Regions from separate parts of the Mesorhizobium sp. BAC0120 genome, predicted to be linked through region 2. Evidence: predicted binding sites of a transcription regulator. Region 2 holds the regulator's gene; each other region holds the start of a gene.
What was found. The regulator LexA, encoded in region 2, represses DNA repair genes until DNA is damaged. The targets are predictions, from matches to a motif close to TGTTCNNNNTGTGTTCNG.
Positions count from the first base shown of each region.

Region 1: SAZ10_RS03585 (PA0069 family radical SAM protein) is a predicted target of LexA. The motif match lies at 5,182-5,199, and genes of this name have one in related genera.
Region 3: recA (recombinase RecA) is a predicted target of LexA. The motif match lies at 3,570-3,587, and genes of this name have one in related genera.

Region 1 covers NZ_JAWRCU010000002.1:11,616-18,831, reverse strand. The annotation lists gene SAZ10_RS03625 (S49 family peptidase) at 1-713, shown strand, start outside; gene SAZ10_RS03620 (hypothetical protein) at 794-979, shown strand; gene SAZ10_RS03615 (4-(cytidine 5'-diphospho)-2-C-methyl-D-erythritol kinase) at 966-1,895, shown strand; gene moaB (molybdenum cofactor biosynthesis protein B) at 1,882-2,436, shown strand; gene SAZ10_RS03605 (NAD(P)-dependent oxidoreductase) at 2,604-3,332, opposite strand; gene SAZ10_RS03600 (MarR family winged helix-turn-helix transcriptional regulator) at 3,395-3,871, shown strand; gene SAZ10_RS03595 (OsmC family protein) at 4,082-4,594, shown strand; gene SAZ10_RS03590 (glycosyltransferase) at 4,595-5,101, opposite strand; gene SAZ10_RS03585 (PA0069 family radical SAM protein) at 5,274-6,428, shown strand; gene SAZ10_RS03580 (ribonuclease HII) at 6,576-7,216, shown strand, end outside.
Region 2 covers NZ_JAWRCU010000005.1:158,129-165,344, reverse strand. The annotation lists gene glp (gephyrin-like molybdotransferase Glp) at 1-1,176, shown strand, start outside; gene SAZ10_RS13790 (hypothetical protein) at 1,340-2,284, opposite strand; gene lexA (transcriptional repressor LexA) at 2,582-3,298, shown strand; gene SAZ10_RS13780 (ComEC/Rec2 family competence protein) at 3,255-5,633, opposite strand; gene gltX (glutamate--tRNA ligase) at 5,906-7,216, shown strand, end outside.
Region 3 covers NZ_JAWRCU010000035.1:790-8,005, reverse strand. The annotation lists gene SAZ10_RS33025 (SDR family oxidoreductase) at 1-51, shown strand, start outside; gene SAZ10_RS33020 (RNA methyltransferase) at 278-1,156, shown strand; gene murI (glutamate racemase) at 1,340-2,152, shown strand; gene recA (recombinase RecA) at 2,368-3,447, opposite strand; gene SAZ10_RS33005 (ribosome modulation factor) at 3,614-3,769, opposite strand; gene SAZ10_RS33000 (carbohydrate kinase family protein) at 4,041-4,982, shown strand; gene SAZ10_RS32995 (pseudouridine-5'-phosphate glycosidase) at 5,240-6,154, shown strand; gene SAZ10_RS32990 (OmpA family protein) at 6,350-6,997, opposite strand; gene SAZ10_RS32985 (hypothetical protein) at 7,127-7,216, opposite strand, start outside.

The DNA.
Region 1 (7,216 bases), on a different contig from region 2:
TCGCCTACAATGATGCGCCGGCCGTCGCGATCTCTATCAATTCGCCCGGCGGCTCGCCGGTGCAATCGCGGCTGATTTACCGCCGCATCCGCGATCTCGCGTCGGAAAAGAAGAAAACCGTGCTGGTGTTCGTCGAGGATGTCGCTGCGTCCGGCGGCTACATGATTGCGGTCGCCGGCGATGAGATCATTGCCGATCCTTCCTCCATCGTCGGGTCGATCGGGGTCGTTACGGCCTCCTTCGGCTTCCCAGAGCTCTTGAGGAAGGCCGGCATAGAACGCCGTGTCCACACGGCCGGACGGAACAAGGCCGTGCTCGATCCGTTTCGACCGGAAAAGGAAGAAGATGTCGAGCGGCTGAAAGTGCTGCAGCTCGAGGTCCACGAGACCTTTATTGACATCGTCAAGGAGCGCCGGGCCGGCAAGCTGACCGACGATCCCGACCTGTTTACCGGCCTGTTCTGGACCGCCAAGCGCGGGATCGATCTCGGCCTGGTGGATGCGCTGGGTGACATGCGCAGCGTCCTGAAGAGCCGTTTCGGGCCGAAAACGAGGCTGCAGCTGATCAGCCACCCGCGCGGCTTCTTCGGCCGTCGGCTTGCCTTCTTCGGTTCGAATGCCGGGCTTTCGGCATCCGACCTCGCGGCTTCAGCCGTCGACGGGCTTATCGAGGCGATCGAGTCGCGTGCGCTATGGAGCAGGTTCGGGCTTTGAAAAAAGCCACGTTCGGCGCTACCATGGTTAATAGGCGAATTCGCTTAGTGGCGCCGCCGCCTATCAAGGAGAAAACAGGGATGCCACAGCTCATCTTACTTTTGCTGGTCTTGGCCGTAGCCTATCTGGGCTACAAGTCCTTCCTCCGCGAGGCCAACCGTGTCACGGCCAAGGTGCGGCGTGCCGAGAAGCAGGCGCGTACCGGCGCAACAGGGACGCTTGTCAAGGATCCCAAGACCGGCGAATACAAGCTTGCCAAGGACTAATCACCAGGAACTGGTGCTCGATGAAGGGCACGACCGGGCGCTCACCATCGAGGCTCCCGGAAAAATCAACCTTGCCCTCCATGTGGTGGGGCGACGGGAGGACGGCTATCACCTTCTCGAAAGCCTCACGGTTTTCACGCGATTCGGCGACCATCTCACCGTAGAAAACGCCGAGGCGGATTCGTTCGTTGCCACGGGCCCATTCGCCAAGTACATGCCGCTCGGCGATGATAATCTGGTGGTTACCGCCCGGGACAGGCTGCGCGCTGCCTTCCCGCTCGCGGACTGCCCGCCAGTCGCAATCAGCCTCGAAAAGAACATGCCTATCGCATCGGGTCTCGGCGGCGGGTCGAGCGACGCTGCAGCGACACTCATCGCGCTCTCGTCGATCTGGGACCTGACCACGACCAAGCGGGAGCTTGCGCAGCTCGGTCCGGCACTCGGCGCAGATGTGCCGATGTGCGTTGCCGCAAAGCCGTTGCTGGCCTCGGGCATCGGCGAGCGGATTGCCATGGTGCCGAGCTTTCCCGAATTGAGCCTTGTGCTTGTCAACCCAGGCGTACCGGTCCCGACGGCCAAGGTCTTCGGCGCGCTCGCAACCTATCAGAATCCCGGCTTGCCGCCGCTGCCCGAGCAACCTTCGCTGGACAGCCTGGTCGCCTGGCTCGGCCGCACGCGCAATGACCTCGAGGCCACGGCGCGCAGCATCGCGCCGGAGATCGACGATGCCCTGCATGAGCTCGGACTGACCGGGGCGCAAATCGCGCGCATGTCGGGTTCGGGCGCGACCTGCTTCGGGCTGTTCGAGAACGACCTCCAGGCGCAGGGCGCTGCCCGCCATATTCGCCGCGAGCGGCCGAATTGGTTTGTCGTCGCCACGCGAACCGGAGGAGCGGGACTGAATGTCGCGGATTGACGAGAGCCGACCCTTCATCCCCGTCCGAATCGCCGTGCTAACAGTCTCCGATACCCGCACGCTTGCGGAGGACAAGTCGGGCCAGACGCTCGCCGACCGCATTGTTGAGGCGGGGCATATTCTGGCGGTCCGCCACATCGTAAAGGACGAAAAGGCTGCCATACGCGAATGTGTCGAGGCATGGTCGACGGATCCCGACATCGACGTGGTCATCACGACCGGCGGCACCGGATTCACGGGCCGCGACGTGACGCCGGAGGCGCTGGAGCCGATCTTTGAAAAGCGCATGGATGGCTTCTCGGAAGTCTTCCACCGGATCTCCTACGACAAGATCGGTACTTCGACCATCCAGTCGAGGGCGACCGGCGGCGTCCTCAACGCCACCTTCGTTTTCGTCCTGCCAGGCTCGCCCGGCGCCTGCCGCGACGCCTGGGACGGCATTATCAAGGCGCAGCTCGATTATCGGCATATGCCCTGCAACTTCGTCGAGATCATGCCGAGGCTCGACGAGCATCTGAAGCGAGGCGGCAAAGCCGCTTGAGCTGAGCCAGCCTCGTCGAGGTCCGGCCGCGCCTAGATCGCGCACCATGCCGGTGGGAACGAAAGGGACCGCGCAGCCGGCAGAGCTCCTTGCCGGAGGTTGCGGTTTTGCCACAGACAACTGCCATTGCCTCCTGTTACGGACGTCTCTCCGGCCGGCCAATTCGGTCACTCTTGCAAGCGAAAGTCGGCGCGCCAGCCGAGCTCCTTGCGAGCTTTTTCTGTAGCAACATGATCGTTTTGGTCGGCGATATTGAAGATGCCCGTCGTGCCACGATCGAGCGCGAGCAGTGCGGCATAAGCGGCAGCATCCACGTGAAGGGCCGGTGGAATGGGTGCGGCATCGACGCCGGTTCCCGGACCGTAGAACCGGCCATAGCGAAGCACGACGCCGGCAAGAGGCGAGGCAAGCGTCCACTTCTCGAGTGCCACAACGCCTTTGACGGTGACGGCCAGGCCACCCTCCGCATGGACGTCCAGCGGATCGCTTTCGATATGAGGCTCTGGGCCCGGGGCATAGATCCAGGCGATGCTCTGCGCCACCAGCCGGCGCGCGCCTGCCGCGATAGCGGCGCTGACGAGGTTGCGAGTGCCCTCGTCCCGCACTCGGGCATTGCGGACCCGCGCCTCCGCCATGCGGCTGGGGTCAAGTCCTCTCGGCAGATCGGTGAGCTGATGGATCACTATGTCGGGCCGCGCGGCGGCGACCGCGCGGGAAAGCGCATCCGCATCGAAGACGTCGACCAGCGCCGGCTCGACGCGCAAGGCGCGCAGTTGTTCAGCTTTGGCTTCAGATCGGGTGGTGCCAGCCACCTGATGGCCGGCGCGAACCAGCAGCAGAGACAATCTTTGCCCGATTGCGCCTGCGGCGCCTGCCAAAAAGATCCGATGGGCCATCGCCAGCGCCTCATAAGTTCGATAATGTAAGAGTTCGAATATCTTATCAAAGCTCTGATATTATGCGCAAGTCTCGATCGTCATCCGTTCCAAGGCCCGGTGAGGGCAAACGTGGGAAAGAAGGCCATCTCGGTTATCTGCTGAGGCAGGCGGCCGGGGCATTTCGTCTTCGGGTGGAGCGTGCGCTGGCCGATCTGGATGTGACGCCGCCGCAGTTCTCGGTGTTGACGATGCTCGCGGCCTATCCTGGCCTGTCCAACGCGGAACTGGCTCGGCTTGCGCTTCTTACGCCGCAGACGGTGAGCGTGATCGTGGCCAATCTCGAGCGCGCGGGGGCATTGGTGCGCAGTCCGCATGCTGTCCATGGGCGCATCCAACATCTCGACCTCAGCGAGACGGGCCGAACTATGCTTGCCGCAAGCCGCGAGCGGGTTGATTCCCTCGAACGCGAACTGGCAGACGGCCTGTCGCCGGAAGAGGAGAAACTGATCAGGCGATGGCTCGTGGGCGTCGCAGTGGCTGATGCAGGGCGATCATGAGGTTGCGCCACGAGTTGCCTGCCAAGCTCGCCGCGAACACACCAGCTACTTGCCAAATTCGCACAAGTCTTGACCGGCATTGTTTCAAAACACGGTTACATGATGGCACTTGCTAGCATCGGCTAGAAACAAGCTGGACCTAGGAACTCCTCAGCAAGGCGGCGAAGTTCGCTGACAGGCGGGCATAGCGAGGCGAGTTGGAGGGGGACCATGGATCGAAATGCGCAGATTCGTGGCGCGCAGGAGCGCGTGATCGCAGTTTATCGGGAGAAGCCAGAAGCGGCATTCAGTTCGGTGCGGGCCAGCGCGCAGGTCGGCGAAGGCCTGACCTGCAGATTCCGTCAAGGCCACCACGAGGCAGTGATGGATATGAGCAAGGTCATTGGCGGCGACGAGAAAGGCCCGACGCCGGGCTTCTTCATCCGTGCGGGGCTAGCGGGCTGCATTGCCATCGGGATCAAGCTCACGGCGGCCCGCGAGGGAGTGGCGATCGACACGATCGACGTCGATGTCGAAATGGATTTCGACGACGGCGCCATGTTCGGCGTTGGCAGCAACACCGCCGCCCCGCTCGAAACCCGGTTCAAGATCACCCTGCAAAGCTCTGCGCCATGGGAAGAGGTGACCGCGATGGTCGATCGCGCACTGGCCGCCGACCCATATTTTCTCGCGCTCCGCGACGCTCAGAGCGTCAGCGCGCGAGTCGTCCGGGGAAAGGCGTAGTTACCCCTTCTTCGCAGGCGATATCCCCGCTGAAAGCCGCTTCACAGCCAGCCCTCGGGCGAGCGCCTCGGCGTTGCCGGCATTTTTCGCCAAGCCGAAAGCTTGCCGCTTGCTGATGACGAGCCCTTCGACAAGCGGCCGATTGGCCGAAAACAGGCGCACCAGAAAGGAGAGCCGATCATCGCGCGACCTCGAAAGGCGCGCCGGCATGGTCGATCTATTGACATGCGCCACGACCGGTTCCGTCCAACCCTCGACAAGCCGCGCTCCCGGCTCAACGAGCAACAGCCACTCGCTCTTGGCTGCCGTAATCGCGGCTGCAATTCCGCCGTCGGTGAGAAAATGGCAGCCTGCATGCTCGGCGACGTAACGTGTCTGGTCGGTCGAACCGAGATCGACCACGATCACTTCCCGCACCACGCCTTCGACAGCTGCGCCGATCAGCGAGGCAAGCGTGCGAGCCAGAGCCTCCTCGTCATCGCGCGTTTCGATCAGCACCGAGAGCATAAATAGCCGATTACCGGAATCCGGCTGTTCGCGCCAGTTGTGCGCTGCACAAAATTCCATCACCTACCCGACAGCGAAAAAGTTCTTGCTTTGTTCTCCTTCCGAAAATAGGAATAGTTTCATGAGAACAGCGATTCGACAGACCGCAGACACGCCTTGGGAACGCGCCAAGATGGCCGACATCGTGCGCGCCGACGCTGCAGCCTTCGGCAACGGAAAATCGCCGCTGGCGAACGCCATTGTCGAGGAGAGCGGCATCAGGGTCGGCGAAGAGCGCCGCCGGGGGCGTGGCGCAGGGCTCAATCCGACCGGGCGCTTCGAACCGATCACGCGCGATGTCTTTGACGACGGCTGGGGCGCGATCGAGGAGCTGCCGCCGTTCAAGACCGAGGTGCAGGTCGAGAAACCACGCACCATCATCACACGCAACGATTCTCCCGACATCTCTTTCGACCGTTCGATCAACCCTTATCGCGGTTGCGAGCATGGCTGCATCTACTGTTTCGCGCGGCCGACCCACAGCTATATGGGTCTCTCGCCAGGGCTCGATTTCGAATCGAAGCTTTTCGCCAAACCGGACGCCGCACGCCTGCTCGAGAGAGAACTCGGCAAGGAGGGCTATCAGCCGCGCACCATCGCGATCGGAACCAACACCGATCCCTACCAGCCGATCGAGCGAGAGTACCGCATCATGCGCGAGGTGCTGGAAGTGCTGGAGGCCTGCGGTCACCCTGTCGGCATCGTGACCAAGTCGGCGCTGGTCGTGCGCGACATCGACATTTTGTCGCGCATGGCCGAGCGGGGGCTCGCGAAGGTGGCGCTTTCGGTGACCACGCTCGACCGGCGGCTGGCGCGAACCATGGAACCGCGCGCCTCGACACCAACGAAGCGGCTGGAAGCCATGAAGGCGCTCAACGAAGCCGGGGTGCCTGCCTCGGTTATGATCGGCCCGGTCATTCCCGGACTGAATGACAGCGAGATCGAGCGCATCCTCGATTCGGCTCGGGCCGCCGGTGCGCGTGAGGCAGGTTACGTGCTGCTTCGTCTGCCGCTCGAGGTTGCACCGATCTTCAAGGACTGGCTGCTGCGCCACTATCCCGACCGCTACCGGCACGTGATGTCGCTGATCCGTTCGATGCGCGACGGCAAGGACTATGATTCGGAATGGGGCAAACGCATGAAGGGCACCGGCCCCTATGCCTGGCAGATCGGCCGCCGCTTCGAGCTTGCTGCCAAGAGGCTCGGCCTCAATCTCGAGAAACGGACGCTCAGGACAGACCTGTTCGTAGCGCCCGAGAAGGCAGGCAAGCAGCTGATGCTGCTCTGAACGACTGGCTGGCGCCGGCATCCAAGGCGCCTGCCTTCTTCCAATCCCGTCGGCCCGCCCCGCACTCAGGCCGACGGCGCCTCCCGCCTACCGCCCCTGGGCCAGGAGGCCTTGCGGAGAATCGGAGCCGGTGCGAGCATTGCCGCTATGGCTCGACCGCGTTCCGATTCTCCAACCCTTTTTGTGCTCGAAGATATCCGTCCGGATTTCTCGATCGAGCGGCGTGCGATCAAGCGCGGACAGTGGCCGGTGGCCGGGCTCGACGAGGCCGGCCGCGGCCCGCTCGCCGGGCCGGTCGTCGCAGCGGCAGTGATCCTTGACCCGAAGCGGATCCCCAAGGGACTCGACGATTCGAAGAGGTTGTCGGCAGAAGAACGCGAGAACCTGTTCGCGGCCATCCTGAAGAAGGCGCTCGCCGTCTCGTTCGCATCCTGCTCAGCCGAGACGATCGACCGCACCGATATCCGCAAGGCGAGCCTGGAGGCGATGCGGCGCGCGGCCTGCAGTCTGGCCATCACGCCTGCATTTGCCATTACCGACGGGCTGGATGTGCCGCAGGGCCTGCCCTGCCCCGGCGAAGCCTTCGTCAAGGGCGACCAGCGCTCGCACTCGATCGCCGCCGCCTCGATCGTTGCCAAGGTGATGCGCGACCGAATGATGGGCATGTGCGCCTCGCGCCATGCCCGCTACGGCTTCGAGTTCCACATGGGCTACGCGACCGAGCGGCATCGCGCAGCAATCGAGGCCGAAGGCGCCTGCGCGCGGCTACACCGCATGACCTTCTCACC
Region 2 (7,216 bases):
CTCGGCAAGCTGCTCTTCGGCGCGGCACCGAGTGGCGTGGAAACGGTTTCGATCTCCGAATGCGCGGATCGCGTGCTGGCCGAGCCGCTGAAAGCGCTTCGCACGCACCCCCCCTTCCCGGCTTCGGCGATGGATGGCTATGCGGTTCACGCGGCCGATCTCTCGCCGGGCGCGAAGCTCGCGGTCATTGGCACTGCTCCCGCCGGTGCTCCTTTCGAAGGGGGGATCAGAACCGGTCAGGCCGTACGGATCTTCACGGGCGCGCCGGTGCCCGATGGAGCCGATACCATACTGATCCAGGAAAATGCCAAGCGCCTGGACGAACGTACTATCGAGGTATTGGAGACGGTCTCTGCCGGGCGCCATATTCGCCGGGCTGGTCTCGATTTTGTCGAGGGTGACACGCTGCTGGACCGCGGCCGAGTACTTGATGCGGCAGCCCTTTCCTTGGCGGCCGCGGCCAATCATGGCAGCCTGCGAGTCTTCCGGCGTCCCTTGGTCGCCATCATTGCCACTGGCGACGAACTGCTGCCGCCGGGGAGTGAGCTTGGGCCCGGTCAGATCGTCGCATCGAACAGCTACGGCACTGCCGCGATCGCTCGCGCCGCCGGCGCGGCTGTCCTCGACCTCGGCATCGTGCCGGACCGCCACGACGAGATCGCCGCCCGGGTCGAGCAAGCACAGGCGGCCAAAGCCGATATAGTCGTCACCCTGGGCGGCGCATCGGTCGGCGATCACGACCTTGTCAATCAGGTGCTGACGGCCCAGGGTATGACGCTCGAGTTCTGGAGGATTGCCATGCGTCCAGGCAAGCCGCTGATGTTCGGCAGGCTCGGCCGGACGAGCATCATGGGGCTGCCGGGCAACCCCGTATCGAGTCTCATCTGCGCGCACATCTTCCTGAAGCCGCTCGTTGCAAAGCTGGCGGGCCGGCCGGCCGATGCAGACATCCGCGAGGCAGTGCTCGGCAGCGCCATGGCGGACAACGATCAACGCCAGGACTATGTACGCGCCTCGGTTTCATCCGGTCCCGGCGGTCTTGTGGCTTCACCTTTCAGCGCCCAGGATTCCTCGATGCTGAGAGTTCTTGCCGATGCCAACGGGCTTATCATCCGCCCTCCCGGCGCACCGGCAGCACCGGCCGGAACCATCGTTCCGGTGTTGATGCTACGCTGACATTATTTGAAAGAGAAATTCTGGAAAAGCTTGTCCGGTCATAGACGAATGGGCTTTCGCCTCAGCACGATCACGCCATCCCGAGGATCAGGTGAGGAGCCGACCTTGCGAACAGACGGCGCGCCGGGGAAGCGATGCTGGACAGGCGTCCATCTCGACTTGGCTATTTTATATCGCCGGCGAAATAATTGTACGATCCTCCGGCGGACAGCGAGATGCCAAGTCCTCCACCCGCAATGATGGCGAATCCTTTGGCACTCTCACCGATATCACCGGGAAACACAGCCCCTGTCGCAAGTCGGCCGACCCAATTGCCGGAGGCAGGCAGGCCAAAAAACAAAAGCCAAGCGCCGTACCCGCCGACGAAGACATTGGCGCTCAAGAAGTGAGTCAGGCATCCACCAAAAAAGGAGGTCGACATAAGTTTCGTCCTCGCCTTCGCAACGCAAATGCCCCGTGTTCCTGCCGGCAAGTCGCCGATGGAGAAGCCGCTATTGTCGGCAAGAAACTTCACCACCTTCGCGGCGATCGAGTTGCCCTGCAGGCCTGGAAGTCCTCCGGACAAACCCGCCGAGAATCCAGCGATCCACATGTTGCCCTGAACTCTCTCTCGACCAAGTGGTGTTCCGAGGTGTTCGAACACGATGGGGCCAGTAAATGCGCCCCCTCCAATCGGGGCAGCTACACTGACTCCGGTTAGGCTAAGATTGGTTACATACCAATCATCGAACTCCTCGATCGGGACTGGTTTTGGCGCAGGATTCGGCGGGATAGGGGCCGGACTGCCGCCGGACGCCAGCAGGTTCAACTGCTTGAGCGTGTTCATGTTCGGATCGACAACGCCGTCGATGTTCTGAAAGATGCCACTGCTCTTCCAGAAGACCTGAAAGTCCCAGATCGCATCTGCAAGAACTTGTGGGCAGAATTTATTCGGCCCCGCAAGCGGCGGAGCAACGGTAATTCCGCTGAGGATCAGCCCCTTTTTTCCGCCCTTGTCAGTCGGGATCGACCAGAGGAGATCAATGATCTTCTGCTGATCCCGCTGATTGTTCGTCACATTCTGCTTGCGCCACCTCAGGCCGACCGGCCCATCCAGCGTGACAGGCATGCCCCCCTCCTGCAACGGGAATGCTCACTGTATCAGCTTTGAGTATGCTGTCCATCCGCTGCGCCCGCCCCCCGAAGACCGGGATTGCGCTGGCAGTTCGAGAGCAGCACTTGCAAGGATGGATGGTCTGACGCTCTGGAAGGTTGCAGACACCAGCCTTGCAATAGAGCTTCGTTGACCGGATACAGCAAACGTCCCCTTTACGGATTCATTAAAATTTAAACGGTTGCGGAACACAACTGGAACATATAGTGATTGTTCTGGTTTTGTTTTCGCTTCTGATTCTCGGGGCCGCCAATGCTGACGCGCAAGCAACACGAACTGCTTCTGTTCATTCACGAGCGGCTCAAGGAGGCCGGCATCCCTCCGTCCTTCGACGAGATGAAAGAGGCTCTCGACCTTGCCTCGAAATCCGGCATTCACCGGTTGATCACTGCACTCGAGGAGCGCGGGTTCATTCGCCGGCTTCCCAATCGGGCCAGGGCGCTGGAGGTATTGAGGCTCCCGGACTCGATCGCACCCGGCCTCGCGCCGGCGCGCAACAAGTTCTCGCCGAGTGTCATCGAAGGCAGTCTCGGCCGCAAGCCTGAGCCGGTGCGCCAGCGCATCGCCAGCAATGACGACGAAGGGGGCGGCGTTTCCATTCCGGTGATGGGCCGCATTGCGGCGGGCGTGCCGATCGAAGCCATTCAGCACAAGACCCACTCGATCTCGGTTCCACCGGAGATGATCTCCGGCGGCGAGCACTACGCGCTGGAGATCAAGGGCGATTCGATGATCGAGGCCGGGATTTTCGACGGCGATACCGTCATCATCCGCAACACCAGCACGGCCAATCCAGGTGATATCGTAGTTGCGCTGGTCGACGACGAGGAAGCGACTCTCAAGCGCTTCCGCCGCAAAGGTGCCTCGATCGCGCTCGAAGCCGCCAACCCAGCCTACGAGACGCGGATCTTCGGGCCTGACCGGGTCAAGGTGCAGGGCCGGCTGGTCGGGCTGATCCGCCGCTACTGAGCGATGCGGCCGGATCATCGGCTGCTTCATTGTCGATTCTAAGAGAGGCTGGGACCGTATTGGCTGTCGTCGCTTTCGGTTGCGCAGCGGCCTCGGTCGGCTTCTGCCGCTCATATGGCGCCAGCCCCCGCGCCTCGCGCGCGAAGGCCCGATGGGTATGCCAGGGCCGGTACGGCTTGCTGATCGCAAAATCGATTTCCGCGGACATTTGACCGGCGCGCCTCTGAAAACTTACTGACGCGCTGCCTCGCCGGGCGAGATCGCGCTTGGTGAGCACGGTTGGGCCGGCTTCTAGGCACGGGTTTTCTGCTGTAGCGTCGTCGATGACGATCAGCTGAGCGATCGCGCAAAACGGCAGTGCCTCGGCAGCGGTTGAAACATGGACGATCTGCGCCGCACTGACCGAATAGGCGACGCAGACATTTCCTGCGCAATTGAAAGCTTCCTCGCCGGTTTCGGCGAGCTGGCGAGGATCCTCGATCGCCACGTTCTTCGGCTTGGTGAGAACCTCGCTCCCAAGGGCACGCTGCCAGTCCTCGATCGTGAAGCCGTTCGGGCGCATTCGGTTGACAGCCAGCGCGCCATCGTCGGTACGGATTGTCAGCAGCCGCGCATCTTCCGAGATCAAAGCTTCGGGCAAACTGCGTTCCATGATGATCGCCAGGCCGGCGAATGTCAGGGGCACGGCAACGAGCCTGAGCCAAGTTGTCGACACCGTCGCGGCGATCAGCGCCGCAGTGAGCACGGCGACTGCGCTTGCCGGAACAAGCCCTACCCCGTCGATGGGCGACACGTCGGAGATCCATTCGGCAATCACGATCATGGCGGTCAGTCCCTTGCCCATCACTAGAAAGGCCCACTTGTCGAGACCGAACGGCATCAAAATCATGCCGAACACGGCGAAGGGCATGACGATCGCGGACACGATCGGCATGGCCGCAAGATTGGCCACCACGCTGAGCGGCGAAACGCGTTGGAAGTGGTAAGCACCGTATACTGCCGTCGCCGTCCCTGCGACCAGCGATGTGGCGGCCAGTCCTACGGCATGACCGATGATCTTTGTCAGGCCACTCCGGAGCAGGCCTTGGTCCGAACGAATTGCTGGCGGACCGCGTCGTCTTTCAGACCAGGAAGTATAGGCACCGATCAGCGCGGCGGTTGCAGCGAAGGACATTTGGAAACTGGGCCCGGCGACTTCGTGCGGCGAGACAGCGATGATGACGATCGCAGAGATGGCGAGATTGCGCATGCTGAGCGCCGCACGATCGAAGATCACCGCGACAAGCATGATGCCGATCATCAGGAAGCTGCGTTCCGCCGCAACGGAGAAGCCTGAAATGAAGAGATAGATGCCGAGCGCTAGAATGGCTGCGCCGGCAGCGTATTTCTTCACGGGCCGCCGCGATGCAAAGGACGGAAACAGCGCGAAGCCGGCACGAAGCGCTGTCATGATCGTTCCAGCCACGATCGCCATATGCAGGCCGGATATTGACAGCACGTGCGCGAGACCCGTTCGCCGCAGTGCCTCGTTCACATCGTCGGGAATCCCCGCACGCACGCCAGCGATCAGAGCGGCCGCAATCTCACCCTCCGCCTCGCCGTCAATTGCCGTCCGGATTCGGTCGCCCAGACCAGCACGCAAATTTTCTACAAGTGCGAAGAACCGTGTGGCCATGTCGGCGGGCGGAGACTCGGCGACCCGCTGCGGTGGTCTGAAGAAAAAGCCGTTGGCGCCGATCCCGTTGAAATAATTGGCGAAAGAGAAATCGTAGCCGCCCGGCCGCGTTGGACCAGCCGGCGGCACAAGCCGCGCAACTCCTACGACGGTTTCACCCACCCGAAGGCCGGCGGGTATCGACTGCGCTGAGACGCGCACTCGCTCCGGCACGTATTTCAGCTTCGGCCGCTCGGTGGCAAGAACGTCCACCGTCAGGCGGATGCGCCCATTCGCCTGCTGCTCGATCAGCGCCACGCGACCAGTCAGCCTGGTCGAAATCTCGGCCGCGAGAATCCTCGTGCCCGCACGCCAGGTCTCGACTTTCGCGAAGGTCATGCCGAGAGCAAAGCAGAGCAAGGCAGATAATATCAGATGCAGCACAAGACGCGATCGGGCCAGCCACGTGACAAAAGCAATCGCGAGCACGCTCGAACCGAGTTCCGCAAAGCTGGGTTCGCTGTCGATCGAGAAGTAGACCAGCGCGCCCGCCGCGAGGAAAACGGGCGTGAACAGGAAGGTTGTTCCGCGGTCCCATTCGGTCGCAATCGCATTCCGGACGGCGCCACCAAGCCGCGGGACTGCCCCCCACCGCACCATGCGGGCGATCTTCGATCGCACTTCTGCAGTCCGGCCGAACGCCGAACCAGGCGCGGGCGGCAAACTGCCAGCGCGTTCGAGGTTTGCAGGCGGGGCCGGCATGAGCTCCGTCGCAAACCCTGCACGTTCATCGAACGGCACCTTTGGCCGAACCTGGTCGTCCGGGCCCGCCATCCCTCACCCCTTGCGGCACCGAACTTCCATGCTACATGAGCGGCCGGAAAACGCCATGCGCCTGGAAAGGCATGGCGATGCCGGCGTCACGGCTGGCTGCAGCTTACCCAGAGACCTCAATGTCAAAACCCGTCGTCACACGCTTTGCACCTTCGCCAACAGGCTTCCTGCATATTGGCGGGGCACGCACGGCCCTCTTCAACTGGCTCTATGCCCGCCACACGGGCGGCATCATGCTTTTGAGGATCGAGGACACCGACCGCGAGCGTTCTACCGAAGCGGCGACGGCTGCGATCCTTGACGGAATGACGTGGCTCGGCCTGGACTGGGAGGGCGAGGCGATCTCGCAGTTCCAGCGGGCGCCGCGCCATCGTGAGGTTGCCGAGGAACTGGTCCGCATGGGCAAGGCCTATTACTGCTATGCCTCGGCTGCCGAGCTCGAAGAGATGCGGGAGAAGGCGCGCGCCGAGGGTCGACCGCCGCGCTATGACGGCCGCTGGCGCGACCGCGACCTCTCCGAGGCGCCGGCCGGTGTGAAGCCGGCGATCCGCATCAAGGCACCGACCCAAGGCGAGACGGTCGTGAATGACCGCGTGCAAGGCGAAGTGCGTTTCCCCAACAAGGATCTGGACGACTTTATCATCCTGCGCTCGGACGGAACGCCGACCTACATGCACGCCGTGGTCGTCGACGACCATGACATGGGCGTGACGCACATCATCCGCGGCGACGATCATCTTACCAATGCGGCCCGCCAGACGATCATCTACGACGCGATGGGTTGGGAAGTGCCCGTTATGGCGCATGTTCCGATGATCCTCGGAGCTGACGGCGCCAAGCTGTCGAAGCGGCACGGTGCGCTGGGCGTCGATGCCTATCGTGCCATGGGCTATCTGCCGGCCGCGCTCAGGAACCATCTCGCCCGCCTCAGCTGGAGCCACGGCGACGAGGAAATCATGGCGCTCGACGATATGATTCGCTGGTTCGAGATAGAGGACATCAACAAGAGCCCGGCGCGCTTCGATTTCCAGAAGCTCGAGGCGTTGAACGGCGTTTATATGCGACAGACGAGCAGCGACGAGCTGTTCGATATCTTCGTTAAGACGCTGCCCTATCTCGACAACGGTCGGTGGATTCTCGATCGGCTCGACGAGCGGCGCGGTGCGCAGCTCAAAGCGGCATTGGGTGGCCTGAAGGAGCGTGCCAAGACACTGGTCGAGCTCGCCGACGGCGCAGCCTTCCTGTTTGCCGAGCGTCCGTTGCAGCTCGATGAGAAGGCTGCGTCGCTTGTCGCAGGATCGGCGCAGGACGTCCTGAGGGGGGCAAAGGTCGCGCTCGAGAACATCCACGGTGAATGGGATGCGCCATCGACCGAAGCCGTGATTCGCAGTTTTGCGGAGAGCAAGGCTCTCAAACTCGGCAACGTGGCG
Region 3 (7,216 bases), on a different contig from region 2:
TTCGCTACCGGGAACATTTACGGATCGGGCGGCGGCCAGGGACAGCCGTAAGCCTGCCACGAATTATCCACCTCGCGGAGGAAGCCAGGCTCGTTCCGCTCGAAAACCCGGCGAGTCTCGCCGCTGCAAGTCGTCGGGCACGATGCCGAGGAGAGCCGCGCCGCCCGGCTACCGATGGCCAGCTCGTTGACTTCGGTTCGTCTGGTATCCGCCTTTCATTCGTTCCGGCTCTATGGCAGGGACGTGCGACATCGCAATTCGCACTATCTTGGGGCAGATGGAACGAACCGAACAGCAACCGGGCGCCAGGCCCGTCATCATCCTCGTCGAGCCGCAGCTCGGCGAGAATATCGGCATGGTGGCGCGCGCCATGGCCAATTTCGGCCTCGAGGAACTCCGGCTCGTCAATCCGCGCGACGGCTGGCCGAGCGAAAAGGCCCGCGCGGCGGCAAGCAAGGCCGATCACGTCATCGATCGAACGGCTGTCTTTGCCGACCTCGAGGCGGCGATCGGGGACCTGAATTTCATCTTCGCGACAACCGCGCGCGAGCGTGACGGCTTCAAGCCGGTGCGAGGACCAGTCGAGGCGGTGCGGGCATTGAGGTCGCGCGGCGCGGCGGGTGAGCGAACGGGCATCATGTTCGGGCGCGAGCGTTTCGGCCTCTATAATGAGGAGATTGCGCGCGCCGATGAGATCGTCACCTTCCCGGTCAACCCGAAGTTCGCCTCGCTGAACATTGCCCAAGCAGTGCTGCTGATGGCCTATGAGTGGATGAAGTCGGGCCTCGGATCGGAAACCGACACGGCCTTCAGAGGGCCCGAGATCGTGCCTGCCGAGAAAAAGCATCTCACCAGCTTCCTCGACCATCTCGAGGAAGCTCTCTCGGTCAGGGGCTATTTCCGTCCGGCCGCCAAGAAGCCGAAAATGGTCGACAATCTACGTTCAGTATTGACCAGACCCGGCTTCAGCGAGGCCGAGATCAAGGTGCTGCGCGGCGTGCTCGCCTCGCTCGACTATTTTTCGCCGAAGGAGCCGCGCGGCAGCGGCTATCCGACGCGAAAAAGCGAGGCGGATGCCGAAGCGCACGGAAAAAGTGAAGATATCGGCACGACCGCGGCGCCGCGCACCTCGCGACATCCGCACCGCAGTGACTGAGGCCGTAAGCCCCGTCCCCACCACGCTCCGTACCATCGTCTCCGCGAAGTTCGGACTTCATCTGGCCGGAATCAGCCGGCATCCCTGGCGGTCACATCCTGATCGGGATGTTGACGAAACCGAAGTGTTTCTCATGAAAACTGAAATCCAGCGCGCTCAACGAGCCGCAACCGAGGAGGCGCAATGACGGAGAGTGATGCAGAGCAGCAGCCGATCCTGATGTTCGATTCCGGGATCGGCGGGCTGACGGTGCTGCGCGAAGCGCGCGTGCTGATGCCCGATCGGCGATTCGTCTATGTTGCTGACGACGCTGCCTTTCCCTATGGCAATTGGGAGGAGCCGGCGCTCAGGGCGCATATCCTTGATCTTTTCGGCCGGCTGCTCGACAGGTTCAGACCGGAGATCTCCGTCATAGCCTGCAACACGGCCTCGACGCTGGTGATCGAGGCATTAAGGGAACGCTTCCCCGGCCACCCGTTTGTCGGCACAGTGCCTGCCATCAAGCCCGCAGCGGAACGTACGCGCTCGGGGCTGGTCTCCGTTCTGGCGACCCCGGGCACGGTGAAGCGCCAATATACGCGCGACCTGATCACGCAATGGGCGTCAAGGTGCCATGTCCGGCTCGTCGGCAGCGTCACCCTTGCGGGGCTGGCCGAGACCTATGTGCGCGAAGGCTTCGTAGACGAGGAGGCTGTGCGTGGCGAGATCGCGCCGTGCTTCGTCGATCAGGACGGGCGGCGAACCGACATCGTCGTGCTCGCCTGCACTCACTATCCGTTCCTGGTGAACCGTATGCGCAAGACCGCGCCCTGGCCGGTCGACTGGATCGATCCGGCCGAGGCGATCGCGCGGCGGGCGCTGTCTCTCGTCAAGGTCAGCGGGGCCAACACGCCGAACGCCTGCCATGGCGCCGATCCCGTCATCTTCACCTCGGGCAGGCCGGACTTCACCACCGCTCGGCTGATGCAGGGCTTCGGCCTCAGCCCAATGTCGTGATTTCGAAGTTCGCCTGGGTTTGATATCGTTTCGCAGAAGGGCCGTGGCGCGAGCGCTTGCGCAGATGGAAAAACGCAAACTGCCCCTGCGCAAGGCCGCAAGCGATCAGCGGCAATTAAATTACCGGCATTGCCCCTGAAAACAAAACCGCCGGCACCAGGGCCGGCGGTCGATCCTTCCTCCGAACGCAATACCGCGCAGAGGCGGAAAGCGGCTCACATTTCTGCGGCGTCGTCCTCGCCGGGACCGCCATTCTCCAGGAAGCGCTCGGCGATGAGGCCGGCATTCTGGCGAAGCGCTGTCTCGATCTCCCTGGCGAGTTCGGGATTGTCGCGCAGAAAGGTCTTGGCGTTCTCGCGGCCCTGGCCAAGGCGCTGCGAATTATAGGAGAACCAGGCGCCGGATTTTTCCACCACGCCCGCCTTGACGCCGAGGTCGATCAGTTCACCTGTCTTGGAAACGCCTTCGCCATACATGATGTCGAATTCAACTACCTTGAAGGGCGGCGCCAGCTTGTTCTTGACCACCTTCACGCGGGTCTGGTTGCCGATCACCTCGTCGCGGTCCTTCACCGAGCCTATGCGGCGGATGTCGAGGCGAACCGAGGCGTAGAACTTCAGCGCGTTACCGCCGGTGGTCGTCTCGGGCGACCCATACATGACGCCGATCTTCATACGGATCTGGTTGATGAAGATCACCATGGTGTTGGAGCGCGAGATCGATGCGGTCAACTTGCGCAGCGCCTGGCTCATCAGGCGCGCCTGCAGGCCGGGCAGCGACTCGCCCATCTCGCCCTCGATCTCGGCGCGCGGCGTGAGCGCGGCGACCGAATCCACCACAAGCACGTCGATCGCGCCCGAACGAACCAGCGTGTCGCAAATCTCCAAAGCCTGCTCGCCGGTGTCGGGCTGCGATATCAGCAGGTTCTCGAGATCGACCCCGAGCTTCCTCGCATAGACGGGATCGAGCGCATGCTCGGCGTCGACGAAGGCGCAAATGCCGCCCTTCTTCTGCGCCTCGGCGACTGTGTGCAGCGCTAGCGTCGTCTTGCCCGAGCTTTCCGGCCCGTAGATCTCGATGATGCGCCCCTTTGGCAGGCCGCCGACACCGAGCGCAATGTCGAGCGCCAGCGAGCCGGTCGAGACCGTCTCGATCTCGACCACTTGCTCGTTCTTGCCGAGCCGCATGATCGAGCCTTTGCCGAAAGCACGCTCGATCTGCGAAAGGGCGGCATCCAGCGCCTTCGATTTGTCCACCGTCTTTTCCTCTACAAGCCGCAAAACATTCTGAGCCATGATATAGCACCCCTCGTTCGTCAATGGAGCCGGTCAATCCGGTGGTGTGCGAAATTCGTACACGTTTTGTTCCGCAATTGCAAGAGACTCTAACAGCCTGTTATCACAACGTAATTCAGGCCTGTTCTATTTTTGTCCCGATTCGAGGACAGTCCAATTCGAAAAACTATTCGCCGTCCAGCTTGGTCGCTTCGCGCGCATCGACGGCAGAATCATATCCAGCGTTCCAGTCGCTATAGGCCTGGGTTCCACGCTGATAGGGATTGTCGTCGCGGCTCATGCCGGTCTGGGCGGCAAGGACGCCCTTGTCGAAAGGTGACATGGCAGCCTCCATGCTTGCCAGCCTCCACGCCTCACTTGAAAATATAGGGTCCGGATGCCAGCTTGTCAGTGCCGCCGATGCATCGAGCAACCGTGAGGGTTAGCGAAGGGGCGCGGTGCGCAAGTGTCAGCCCGGTTGCGACCATGGTGTCGCCGACCCGCTCTATCTCTTTGTTTTCCCGCGTGATCTTGCCCGAAGTGTCTGCAACTCCTCAGCATCATGCGCTATCTATCATTGGACGCCGACCATCCCCGCCCGGAGCCTTGATACAGTGACACGACTGAAACTGCTTGCCGTCGGGGGCGCCCATGTCGACCGGCGCGGCCAGGTGTCCGGCATCTTCGTGCCGGGCGCCTCCAATCCAGGCAGGATGTCGGAGGATGTCGGCGGTGGCGTCTTCAATGCCCTGCGCAATGCGGTGCAGCGCGGCGTGGAGGCCTCGCTGATTTCGCTGCGCGGCGCTGATTCGGCCGGCGAGAACGTCGCCCGCGCGATCGACCAGGCGAAGATCCGCGATCTTTCCGCCGTTTTCCTCGATCGGGCGACGCCGAGCTACACGGCGCTCATCGACCGCGACGGCGAGGTGATTGCGGGGCTCGCCGATATGGAGCTCTACGAGTTCGCCTTCCCCAAGCAGTTGCGCCGCAGCAAGGTGCGCGACGAAGTTGCGGCCGCCGATGCGATCCTCACCGACGCCAATCTGCCCGCCGAAGCGCTCGGCCGGCTGGCGGCGCTTGCCGCGGGCAAGCCGCTCTTCGCAATCGCGATCTCGCCGGCGAAGGTCGTGCGGCTCTGGGGCGCCCTCGACACGGTCGCCTGCCTGTTCATGAACACGCGTGAGGCGGCAAGCCTGGCCGCAACGCCGCACGAGGCAGAGCCGGCAGCCCTGGCGGAACGGCTCGCTGGTATGGGACTAGGCTCGGGCGTAATCACCTCGGGCAGCTCGGCCGTGATCGGCTTCGACACCACCGGGATCTTTCAGATCGTCCCGCCCAGACTTGCATCCATGGCCGATGCAACCGGCGCGGGCGACGCGCTCGCCGGCGTCACAGTGGCGGCCATGATACAAGGAAAGCCACTGCGCGAGGCGCTGCGCGAAGGGATAGCGGCGGCCGTGCTCACTATCGGCAGCCCGTTGGCCGTGGCGAGAATATCGGACGCTGCCCTTGAGGAGGTGCTTGCCCTTGTGCCGGAGGCGACGACGGTGGCATGACGGTTCTGCTGGCGTTGCGCCCTGCGCGCCCCCCTCTGTCCTGCCGGACATCTCCCCCACAAGGGGGGAGATTGGCTGTCATCGAGGGTTTCGCCAATCTCCTACGCTGGCGATTAGCGAACCAAAGCGGCCGTCCGATCTCCCCCATTGCGTCCCATTGCGGGGGACATGTCTGGCAGGACAGGGGGGGGCAACGTAGAGCACCGCCCTCAGACGGATCAGAGTCCCAATTTGTTTGAGTTAATCCGGAGTCCATCATGCCCCCTGATACCCTCCCCCTCCTCGACATCGCAGCGCCGGTTGCGGCGGCACTTGCCGAGAACCGCCCAGTCGTTGCGCTGGAAAGCACGATCATCACGCATGGCATGCCCTACCCGCAGAATGCTGAAATGGCGGCGGCCGTCGAGCGGATCATCACCGAGGAAGGCGCGGTTCCTGCAACGATTGCGGTCATCGACGGTCGGCTTAAGGTCGGGCTTTCCGATGAACAGCGCAACCAGCTCGCCAAGGTCACTGCCGCAATGAAACTGTCGCGCGCCGATCTCGCCTTCGCCATCGCCGAAGGGCGAACCGGCGGGACCACGGTGGCAGCCACCATGATCGCGGCGGCGCTTGCCGGCATCCGTGTGTTCGCGACGGGCGGCATCGGCGGTGTGCACAAGGGCGCGGAGAAGAGTTTTGACATATCCGCTGACCTTGACGAGCTGGCGCAGACACAGCTGATCGTCGTTTCGGCCGGCGCGAAAGCGATCCTCGATATAGAGAAGACGCTGGAGGTGCTGGAAACACGCGGCGTCCCGGTGGTCGCCTATCGATCGGATGTGATGCCGGCCTTCTGGTCGCGCACTTCACCCTACAAGGCGCCGCTCAGGCTCGACGAACCGGCGGCTATAGCCCGGTTCTTCGAAACGCGTCGCGCGCTCGGCCTCGCCGGCGGTATGCTGGTCGCCAATCCCGTAGCGGCCGAGCATGAGATTGCCTTCAACAAGATGGCTGTGCACATCGCGGCCGCCCAGCAGGCCGCCGAAAAGGACGGCATCGCCGGCAAGTCGGTGACGCCGTATCTGCTTGCCAAAATCCTCGAGCTCACCCAAGGCGCGAGCCTCACGACCAACATCGCACTGGTCGAGAACAATGCGCGGCTCGCGGCCAGGATTGCGCGGGAGATTTAGCGAGTAGCGAGTAGCGAGTAGCGAGTAGCGAGTAGCGAGTAGCGAGTAGCGAGTAGCGAGTAGCGAGTAGCGAGTAGCGAGTAGCGAGTAGCGAGTAGCGAGTAGCGAGTAGCGAGTAGCGAGTAGCGTCGACTGCAACGCCCGTCGGTTCAAGTCTTTTCTATTCGCTATTCCCTATTCGCTACTCGCTTCTCTTCACGTCAACGGCGAGAGCTGGATCTCGACACGGCGGTTCTGTGCGCGGCCCGCCGGCGTGCCGTTGTCGGCGACCGGACGGGTCGCGCCGAATCCGGTGACGGCGAAGCGGCGCGAATCGACGCCCTGACCCGACAGGTAGTTCGCGACCGACAGCGCGCGGCGCTGCGAAAGGTCGTAATTGTGCTGCGCGCTACCGGTCGAATCGGTGTGGCCGTAAACATCGACCAGGGTGCGGTTGAACTTCTTGAGCACAAGCGCAACAGAGTTGAGCACCGGATAGAACTGCGCCTTCACGGCATCCTGGTCGGTGTTGAAGGTGATGTCGGACGGCATGTTCAAGACGATGCGGTCGCCGACGCGCGTGACAGAGACGCCGGTGCCCTGGAGCTGGCGGCGCAGTTCCGCCTCGTTCTGGTCCATCACGTTGCCGACAACGCCGCCGGCGAGCGCTCCGATGCCGGCGCCGATCAGCGCATTGCGGCGATCGTCGCCGCCGGCGAGCAAGCCGACGCCCGCACCTGCCAGTGCGCCGAGCGTTGCGCCGCCGACCGTATTGGAAACCTTCTGCTCGCCCGTATAAGGGTCGGTCGTGCACGCACCCAGCGCCATCGTGGCGGCGAGCGCCACGAGTATCGTTTTCTTCATCAGATTTTCCCTCTCCTCAAACTCCGTTCCGCAGCGCGGCCCGGCGAGTCCTGCAACGCCTTCTAGCATGAATTGCGGCGAAATGCCGACCGAGGCTGTGGATGAAGCCCGGCGCCCGAGAGGAGCGCCTCAGAGCTCTTCAATCAGCTTAGCTATCTCGCGGTAGGCCTCCACCGCGGAGGGATACTGCGGCGTGGCGCCGTCGAGTGCGGGCCGGGC